Regions from separate parts of the Comamonas sp. A23 genome, predicted to be linked through region 1. Evidence: predicted binding sites of a transcription regulator. Region 1 holds the regulator's gene; each other region holds the start of a gene.
What was found. Region 1 encodes LexA, which represses DNA repair genes until DNA is damaged. Its sites were predicted from a motif close to ACTGTATNNNNATACAGT; they were not measured.

Region 1 (3,276 bases):
GCACTTCGCTCGAACTCTGTGCTGTTGTAAGTCAGCAGTGCGTCTGCGCCGTAGATGATGGCGCGGTAATCGGGCATGACATAAAGGCCGGTCACCTTGGCGCCTTGTTCACGCGCAAGCAGAACGCCAGCACGCACGGCAGCCTCTGACAGTTTGGTGCCATCGGTGGGAATGAGCAGGTGCTTGAACATGTTCAGCCTCCTGATGCCGGAAGATGTGCCTGAGAATCAATTTATTCCAATATTTCGAGCTGCGCAATGCCTAGTTCTTGAATGCAGCAGAGTTGTAGACAGGAGGTAAGACTCTGTAACGGGGTCGATCGCGTCGAGTTGTCTCATTCCTCGGGCGAAGGAGGAACGCGATTGAGGATTTCGCCAGTGGCCTCTATCTCGAACTGCTGTGGATTGAGCCAGTTGACCTCCTGATGATCGGCAGTTTCAAAGTAAATGGCAGACGGTCGTATGGAGACGCCATGCGGCATGTCGACCTCATCAAAACTCTGATAGACCAGAATCAGGCGCAGGTCTCCATTGGCGTCTTTGGCCTGTATGTGCTGCAAGAGCTTGCGGTAGGCACTCATAAGACGCCCTCATTGACATGTGTATATGAATGTTTCCACTGTCGAAGAGGTGCTGCAATACCCTGATCCGGGTATCCGTTCTGACGCATATTCGCGCCTGACAAGGAGTTTAGAAGGCTGCGAGGCTTGTGCGAAATGCGTTCCGGCGGACAGGCACAGGCAGAACATCAGCAAATAATTTACATGGCGATCCAGATCGTTCGGCGCCAATACGGAGGGCCTGCTCTGGCGACATCGAGTTTTTGCCTATGCACTGCTGGCAGAGTTGTCTGGCGCCATATCTGCCGGCCGATGGGCCAAGAGCGTTGATGTGGCTTCCTGTTGGATGCAATGGAAGCTTTGTTGCATCGCCTGCAGGCCTATCGCGGGTCGGGCTCGGAGCTGCACGAGTGCAAGCAGTCAAACCTCACTGAGCTTTCAGACTTGCGGGGCTGCTTGCTCATGGAGTGCCATAGGCTCCAGCGCGGCACAGACATCGGCCATGCGTCCGCAGATCAGCAGGCATTCGGGCTGACTGCGCGGCTCACGCTGCACGATCTTGAGAAGTCGTGGAGAAGCTGCTTGCCTAGACTCGTCGGTTATTGGCGATTGCAGCTCTGGTGTCGCTGCAAAGGCCTGAGGACAAAGCGTATTGCTGCCTAGACGAATGCGGCCGCGGTTGGCGCGCATGACAGGAATGCTGATCTGCTTCGCCTTTGGGCGATTGGTAGTGAAGGATACAGGTTCTGCAGCGGCTTCGCTTGCATCATCAGAGCAGAAGTTCGGGTTGAGCGACAGCGTGGCAGGCTGCCCTTTAAGGGTCAGGCGTGTCAAAGCCTGCAGTGATGTGGCGAATCCCATTTGGCAACTCCTCTTGATGACCTTGCGGCATGGATAAGGGCAGGATTGCGTTTTTCAGGCAAAGCTCCGCCCAGGGCGAAGCTCAACGGCTGCGCGCCTACCACCTGGGCTTGAGAGGGAAAGAGGCCCGGTGCCTCCGCTGCATAGGCGGAGGGACGCCGTCTGCCCGTTACATGAACATGCTGTTGCGGATAAGGCCTACGGCCAGGCCTTCGATGGCGAATGGCTCTTCAGGATCGACGTGAATGATCTTGTAGTCGGGGTTCTCGGGCAGCAGCTCGATGCCTTGAGGTGTGCGCTTGAAGCGTTTGACGGTCACGTCGTCACCGAGGCGGGCCACCACAATCTGGCCGTTGCGCGCTTCATGCGTAGCCTGTACCGCCAACAGGTCGCCGTCCATGATGCCCGCGTCACGCATGGACATTCCGCGGACCTTGAGCAGGTAATCGGGCTTGGCGGCAAACAGGCTGGGCTCGACCGAATAGCTCTGATCGATATGTTCCTGGGCCAGAATAGGCGAGCCGGCAGCGACGCGGCCGACCAGGGGAAGCACCAGCGGGGCCAGGGCTGTGAGCGGCAGCGCAAAGCTGGCACCGCGTGCAGCATTGATGGTGCGCACGGTATCGGCGCGCAGGCGAATGCCGCGCGATGTGCCGCTGACCAGATCTATGACGCCCTTGCGGGCCAGTGCCTGCAAATGCTCTTCTGCAGCATTGGCCGACTTGAAGCCAAAGGTGCTGGCAATCTCGGCCCGGGTAGGGGGCGCACCCGTGCGAGCGATGCTGGACTGGATGAGGTCCAGAATCTGCTGCTGGCGGGGAGTGAGCTTGGGGTGGTCCATGGGCATTCCTTGATCGATCGATGATGAATACTGTGTGTTCATCCAGTACCTGTATTTTTAATCAGTTTGAAGAGGACTGCAAGTGGAACGTGACAAAAATATCGTCATTCTGGGCACCGGTGGCACGATTGCCGGTGTCGCCGAGCAGGCGGGCACCAGTGTGGGCTACCGTGCGGCCCAACTGGGCGTGGCTCAGCTGCTGCAGGCCGTGCCGGACCTGGAGCGCGTTGCTTCTGCATCGCTGCAGGTGGAGCAGCTGGCGCAGCTGGACAGCAAGGATATGGATCACGCGACCTGGCATGCACTCGCGCTGCGATGTGCCGAGCTGCTCGCTCGTGATGACGTGAGCGGCATCGTGATCACCCATGGCACCGACACGCTGGAGGAAACCGCCTGGTTTCTGCAATGTGTTCTGCACCCGGCAAAGCCCGTGGTGCTGACCTGCGCCATGCGCCCGGCCACAGCCATTTCGGCTGACGGCCCCGGCAATCTGCGCGATGCCGTGGCCTGTGCGGCCGACATGCAGGCTGCTGGCCGCGGTGTGCTTGCCGTGGTGGCGGGCCGGGTGTTCAGTGCACGCCAGGTGCGCAAGGTGCATCCTTATCGTGTGGATGCCTTCGATGGCAGTGGTGCCGGCCCGCAGGGCTGGGTGGAAGAGGGGCGGCTGCGCTGGGCAACAGGCGGGCTGCCGGTCGTTGCGGCCAGCTCCACTGCAATCGCTTTACCGCCCGCAGATCACTGGCCCCTGGTGGAGCTGCTGCACAGTCATGCGGGCTGCAACAGTGCCGTAGCTCTGGCGGTGATGCAGGCCTGGTATGCGGCAGGCGTGCGTGCCGTGGTGGTGGTGGGCACGGGCAATGGCACGGTCCATCAGGCATTGGGGTCAGCCCTGGACTGGGCGCAGGCGCAGGGCATGGCTTTGCGCATCACGACCCGGTGCGAGGAGGGGCAGGTGGTGCAGGCCGAGGGAGCGGGGGATGGCCGTGTGAGCAGCCTGCCGGCGGCCAAGGCCAGA
Region 2 (3,276 bases), on a different contig from region 1:
AGCTGGGCAAGCCCGTGATTGTCGAATCCAAGTCCGGAGCGGCCGGCGTGCTGGCCGTCAACGACCTGCTCGCCAACGGCAAGGACGCCCACACGTTCTTGCTGATCCAGGGCGGCATAGTCAGCGAGACGCCGCTGGCCTACAAAGTCAGCTATCAGCCCTTCAAGGATCTGAAACCTCTGGCCCAGCTCAGCCGCAACGGTCTGGTGCTGATTGCCAACAAGGACTTCCCGGCCAGCAATCTGCAGCAACTCGGCGACTACGGCAAAAAGCAGGCCGACGGACTGGACTTTGCCTCGTATGCCACAGGCATGCGCGGCCATACCTCGGGCATGCTGCTGGGGCAGTTGCTCAATATCAAGATGAAGCACCTGGGCTACAAGGGCTCCCCTCCGGCACTCAGCGACCTGATGGGCGGCCATGTGCCGCTGATGATGGACGGGCTCACCACCGCCCTGCCGCTGATCAAGGCCGGCAAGGTCAAGCCGCTGGCCGTGAACTACCCTACGCGCATGGTCCAACTGCCCGATGTGCCCACTTTCAAGGAACTGGGCTACCCGCAACTGTCCGAAGTAAGCTGGTTCGGCGTCTGGTCGCGCCCGGATATCCCTGCCGATGTGCAGGCCAGGGTCAGAGAGATCGCGCTGCAGTATTTCAAGCAGCCCCAGGTCGAGGCCAGGCTCAGGGACATGGGCATGGAGTCGGGCACCGACGCGACCCCGGAAGCGCTGATGAACGAACTGCAGAAGGCCTATCAGCGCCAGCAGGCCTTGCTCAAGTCCATTGATTACCAAGCTCAGTAAACAGTTCAGGCGCCCAAAAGGCCGGAGTCACGCCAGATTCCGGCTTCTTGCAACCGGGTAGCTTCAGCTCGCTGCGTCGACCCGTTCCGAGTCGGCACGCAACGGACTGAGACGAAACATCAGAAAAGACTTTGCTGCGGCGACAGAAAGGAATGATGGTACTGATCGCAGTCCAGTTGCACGCGCTCACGGTTCAGCCCAAGCTTGCGGCAGGCCAGTGCAAAGCGTTGCGCCAGCATATCGGCCCAGGCGCCCGTTCCCTTCATGCGCTGGCCAAACCTGCTGTTGTAGACCTTGCCGTCGGCTCTGCCCGCTTCGCTGATCCCATGCAGATCTCGCACCCGCTCCATCACGCGTTGGGCGCGCTCGGGATAGTGCAGCGTCAGCCATTCATTGAACAGCGAAGCCACTTCCCACGGCAGACGCAGCACTGCATAAAAAGCCTGTCTTGCACCGGCCTCGCTGGCTGCGGCCAGCACCTGCTCCATATCGTCGTTCAGGAACGGAATCTGCGGCGCCAGGCTGACGCCTACGGGTATGCCCGCCTCGCTCAGGGTCCGAATCATGCGCAGCCGCCGATGCGGTGCGGCGGCGCGTGGTTCCAGCTGCCGGGCCAGCTCGGGCTGCAAGGTGGTCAGCGTCACATAAACGGCCACCAGATGCTGCTGTGCCAGCGGCACCAGCAAATCAAGGTCGCGTTCGATACCGCTGCCCTTGGTGACGATGGAAAACGGATGCCTGGCCTGCGCCAGGACCTCTATCACGCGGCGCGTCAACCCGACTTCGCGCTCCACAGGCTGGTAGCAGTCCGTGACCGAGCCGAGCATGATGGGGGCCGCCACATGGCTGGACCGGGATAACTCGGCGCGCAGCACCTCGGGCAGGTTCTGCTTGGCAATCAGCCGGGTTTCGAAATCCAGACCCGGCGAATAGCCCAGATAGCCATGCGTGGGCCGGGCATAGCAATAGATGCATCCGTGCTCGCATCCTCTATAGGGATTGAGCCCCAGATGAAAAGGCAGATCCGGCGATTCGTGGCGGCTCAGGGCTGATTTAGCCCGCTCCCACTCCAGATGGGTGCACCAGGTCTTGACCTCCTCACCCTCTTCGCTTCCTTCATCCTGTTCGGACTTGCCCCAGCCGTCATCGAAACCCTGGCGCAGCTCCCGTGCAAACCGGTGCGTGATCTGGCTGGCAGCCCCTCGCCCCTTGATGAGCCGCACCGGCACATCGGTCCGAATGGATTCCAGTCCAGAGGATGAGGAAAGTTTCTTCATAAAATAACTGTACATAAATACAGTTATTCATTGCAAGAAATGGGCACTAACCATGGCTTCATCCCGGTCAATACGGTGAGGGTTGATTGAGTCAGATCTGGATGAGAAATGACTGCGCCCATTGCTCTACAGGCTTAGCACGCTCCATTAACTAGAGCAAGTTCAAAGTCAATCCGCACTCAGTGAGTGCGAGATGGCTTGGCAGTTTGCGATTCAGCGCCGACAATCCCTTCAATGCACCAAGTTGGTGCCTTTCACTGAATGCCTTGGCCCGGACAACACCGTTGCCCGGGCTTTTGTCCGTTTGCGCAACGCCAAAGCGCCAACCACACCATCTCGCAAGGGAGTTACTACATGGAGCGCAAGCCCAATATCACTCTGTCCTCCTTGGACCTGGATCGCATTGAATCGCTGCTGGAAAAGAACAACAGCCAGTTCCCCGGCCGTGATGCACTGGAGGCGGAGCTGGACCGCGCGGATGTACTCGACCCCGCAGAAATACCCGCCAACGTGGTGACGATGAACTCCACCGTGCGCTTCACCATTCTCGAGATCGCCAAGACCAATACGCTGACACTGGTCTACCCCAAGGATATGGATGGCAGCGCCGACAAGGTCTCCATCTTTGCGCCGGTAGGCATCGCCCTGCTGGGCCTGTCAGTGGGCGATGAGTTCAAGATGCCCAGCCCTACCGGCCAGGTAACCGTGCGTGTGGATGCCATCGAGTTCCAGCCCGAAAGCGCGGGCGAGCTCCATCGCTGAACCGGCTCACCCAACAAAAAAGCAGCTCACCGGAGCTGCTTTTTTGTTGCCTGGATCAGACTCAGCGCAAGCCGGCCAGCATGGTGGTCAGCAGACCCGCGCCGATCAGGCCTGCCTGCCAGCGCAGGGCCTGACTCCATGACGAAACATGGCGCTCCACCAATTGATACAGCGCGTAGCCGGCAGTCAGTGAAAGCACAAAGGCAAACGGGATGCCCACCACGGCGGCGGTGACCGAACCGTGCCAGAAATGGTTGACCACTGCGTTGACCAGCAGGCAGATGGAAAAGTGAATCAGAAATACCGAGTAGGAAATCTCTCCCAGGCGACGCAGCGGCGCAAAACCCTGCCAGCGGGCAATAACCTCGGTACGCATGCAAACGATCAGCAGCATCGCGGTCACGCCGGCGAGAAAAATGCGGTCGCGCCACTCA
Region 3 (3,276 bases), on a different contig from region 1:
CTTTTTTGCCTCCAACCTGACCAAGCTGGAGCAGGGCGGCTGGCTGCCGCTGACTCTGGGCGCCATCATCTTCATCGCGCTGACCACATGGCGCGACGGTACCCAGCTGGTGGCCGAACATCGCCGTCGCCTTGATATTCCCATGAGCGATCTGATGAGCTCGCCCATGAGCGGCGTGCCGGTGGTGTCCGGCACGGCCGTCTATCTGACTTCCGATCCCAAGCTGGTGCCGAACGCGCTGTTCCACAATCTCAAGCATTTCAAGGTCATGCATGAGCAGACGGTGTTTCTCCACGTGATCAACGAGAACACGCCCTATGTGCATGATGGCGAGCGCCTGCAGCTGAAGCCTATGTGCAATGGGGTCTGGGCACTGGACATGCATTTCGGCTTTCGCGAGCAGCCTGATATTCCGGCGGCGCTCCAGCGGATTGCGCCGGACGTCGATGGCGAGATACCGAACCTCGACCCGATGACGACCAGCTTCTTTGTGGCCAGGGTGCAGGTGGTGGACGGGCCAGGCGGTCTCTCGGCCTGGCGCTGCGCGCTGTTTGGCTGGATGTCTCGCCAGTCGGCCAGTGCGGCGACTTATTACAAGTTGCCAGCCAACCAGGTGGTGGAGCTGGGCACGCAGGTTGTGCTTTGACGGCTAGGTATGGCTAGCCAGACAGGCGCTGGCTGCTATCTTTTTAGAACGTTACTCGTCCAAAGCGTCCAGAGCGCGAGCCGAGTAGACCATGGCGGCACCCGCATTCAAGGCCACGGCCACACCCAGGGCTTCGGCGATTTCTTCCCGGCTGGCACCAGCTGCCTTGGCAGCCTTGGTATGCACGGCAATGCAGCCGTCGCAACGCGTGGTCACGCCCACGGCAATGGCAATCAGCTCGCGCGTCTTGGCATCGAGATGGCCGGTCTTCCTGCCTGCACCGGACAAGGCCTTGTAGCCCTCCATGGTGCCTGGGCTCAACTCGGAAAACTCTCCCAGCCTGCCCGCCAATTCCTTGCGGTATTCGTTCCAGTCCAGCATTGCCTGCTCCTTGTTGAATGAAGCATTGATTGTGTGCCACTGTCACAGGGCATTCAAGTCGCAAGCGTTTCGTCCGACGATCGGCAGTACTGGGTTCGGAGGAGCCTGCAGGGATTTGTGGGCTGTATGAAAATACAGGTTCGTTGTCGGCATCCAGCCGTTTTTTCGCCGAGCATTTTGTGAGCGTCACCGTGACCGCATCCCAGGCCGCCATTCTTGCGCCGCACCGCTTCTACTATCTGCACAACTTCAAGCAGGCGCTGGATTGGCTGGCGCAGCGCTATGGAGATCTGCTCAGCGAGCAGGAGGCTGATTTCATCGCTGGCTTTGCGCGCTTGCCGCAGAACTCCAGGGCGCTGCTGGTACGAATGCTGATGCGGCGCGGGCCCTGGTTTCGAGCCAGCAAGCTGGCCTATGAGGAGATTCCGGTGACGGTCGATGCTGCAGCGCCCTTGCTGGAGCGTGGCTGGCTCAGTACCACCGAGCCCATGGAGGCGGTCGAACTATTCGGCTTGCACACCAAACCCGAGCTGCTGCAGATCTTGACTGGCTTTGAGTTGTGCTCCTCCATGCGCAAGGCCGAGATGCTGCAACTGCTGGCTGAGAGGCAACCCGAGCCTCTGCCGTATGCCGTCTGGCATCCCGAGGCCGTGGAACCTGTCTGGCGCGTCATGGTGGGTGAGCTGGGAGAGCGTCTGAGGCTGATGTTCTTTGGCAATCTCTACCAGGACTGGTCGGAGTTCGTGCTGGCCGACCTCGGTATTTTTCGCTATGAGCCGGTGACGCTGGATGCTGACTCGCGCGCATTTCAACGCCGCGAAGATCTGGACTTCTATCTGGAGATATCGGCCCGGCGTCGGGATCTCGACGAAGGCGTGGAGCCGGCACAATTGCTGCCTGCGCTTATTGAAAATCATAGCGAGAACCCATGGCTGGACATGCGCCGGGCCAAGGTTCTGCTGAAGCTTGGCCAGATGTGCGAGAGGCTGCAGGACTGGTCGCTGGCAGCTCAGGCCTATGGAGCCAGCCGCTATGCAGGCGCACGTCACCGTCATATTCGCGTGCTGGAGCGCATGCAATGCTTCGACCAGGCGCTGGCTCTTGCCAACCAGGCGCAAGCGGCTCCGGAGAGTGAAGAGGAGCGTCAGCGCGTGGCGCGCATGTTGCCGCGTCTGAGCCGCAGCCTGGGACTGGTGGTTGCGGGGCGCCAGCCTGCTCTGGCCCCGGCCGTGGCGGCCCTGCGCAGCGATGTGCTGCTGGACCGACCCGTCCAGCCCATGGCGGTGGAGTGCGCGCTTCAATCCCATTGGCATAGCGCCGATGCGCCGGTGTTCTATGTGGAGAACGCGTTGGTCAACTCGCTATTCGGTCTGCTGTGCTGGCCTGCCGTCTTTGCGCCGCTGCCAGGGGCGTTTTTTCATCCCTTCCAGAGTGGGCCGGCCGATCTGGGTGCGCCGGATTTTGTGCTGCACCGCCAACTGCTGTTTGATGCCTGTCTGGCCGAGTTGGAGGACGGTCGCTATCGGGCCACGATTCGCCAGCGTTTTGCCGACAAGCAAGGGGTTCAGTCGCCGTTCGTGTTCTGGGGCACATTGACGCAAGAGCTGCTGGAGCTGGCGCTCGATTGCATGCCTGCCGTCCATTTGCGGATTCTGTTTGCGCGGCTGCTGCTGGACCTGAAGGCCAACCGCACCGGTTTTCCTGATCTGGTGCGCTTCTGGCCCTTGCGGTCCGATGCCGGCTCACGCTACGAGCTGGTGGAAGTCAAAGCGCCAGGTGACAAGTTGCAGGACAACCAGATTCGCTGGCTGGCCTATTGCACGGAGCAGGGCATTCCCGTGAGCGTCTGCCATGTGCAGTGGCGTGACGAAGGTCGCATGCCATGAAGCCTGCGCTTAGCGTGGCAGTACGCGCACTGTGCGAGTTCACGGCGCGCGGCGGTGATCTGGATCTGCGCTTCACGCCCGCGCCCAGTGCGCTGGAGGGTATGGAAGGGCATGCCGTGGTGCAGAAACGGCGTGAGAAAGTGGGAGGCTACGAGGTGGAGCTGGCGCTCAGCGGCCGGTTTGAAGAGCTGCAGGTTCGCGGCCGAGCCGATGGCTTTGATGGCGTGCAGCAGCAACTCGAAGAGATCAAGACCTATCGGGGCCGGCTCGACGGCGTGCGTCCCCATCATCGGGCCTTGCATTGGGCCCAGGCCAGGGTCTATGGTCATTTGCTGTGTCAGGAGCGCGGCCTTGAGCGGATCA

Region 2: a site for LexA is predicted at 2,087-2,104, ahead of EIC84_RS23830 (PA0069 family radical SAM protein). Genes of this name have one in related genera too.
Region 3: a site for LexA is predicted at 1,149-1,166, ahead of EIC84_RS03810 (VRR-NUC domain-containing protein). Genes of this name have one in related genera too.

What each region holds. Positions count from the first base shown of each region.
Region 1 is NZ_RSDT01000006.1:105,342-108,617, reverse strand. Features, by position in the region: gene EIC84_RS14955 (universal stress protein) at 1-191, opposite strand, end outside; gene EIC84_RS14950 (hypothetical protein) at 335-580, opposite strand; gene EIC84_RS26610 (hypothetical protein) at 998-1,249, opposite strand; gene lexA (transcriptional repressor LexA) at 1,590-2,261, opposite strand; gene EIC84_RS14935 (asparaginase) at 2,344-3,276, shown strand, end outside.
Region 2 is NZ_RSDT01000016.1:41,096-44,371, forward strand. Features, by position in the region: gene EIC84_RS23825 (tripartite tricarboxylate transporter substrate binding protein) at 1-803, shown strand, start outside; gene EIC84_RS23830 (PA0069 family radical SAM protein) at 923-2,080, opposite strand; gene rnk (nucleoside diphosphate kinase regulator) at 2,435-2,842, shown strand; gene EIC84_RS23840 (acyltransferase) at 2,904-3,276, opposite strand, start outside.
Region 3 is NZ_RSDT01000001.1:820,646-823,921, forward strand. Features, by position in the region: gene EIC84_RS03800 (potassium transporter Kup) at 1-646, shown strand, start outside; gene EIC84_RS03805 (carboxymuconolactone decarboxylase family protein) at 698-1,027, opposite strand; gene EIC84_RS03810 (VRR-NUC domain-containing protein) at 1,240-2,913, shown strand; gene EIC84_RS03815 (helicase C-terminal domain-containing protein) at 2,910-3,276, shown strand, end outside.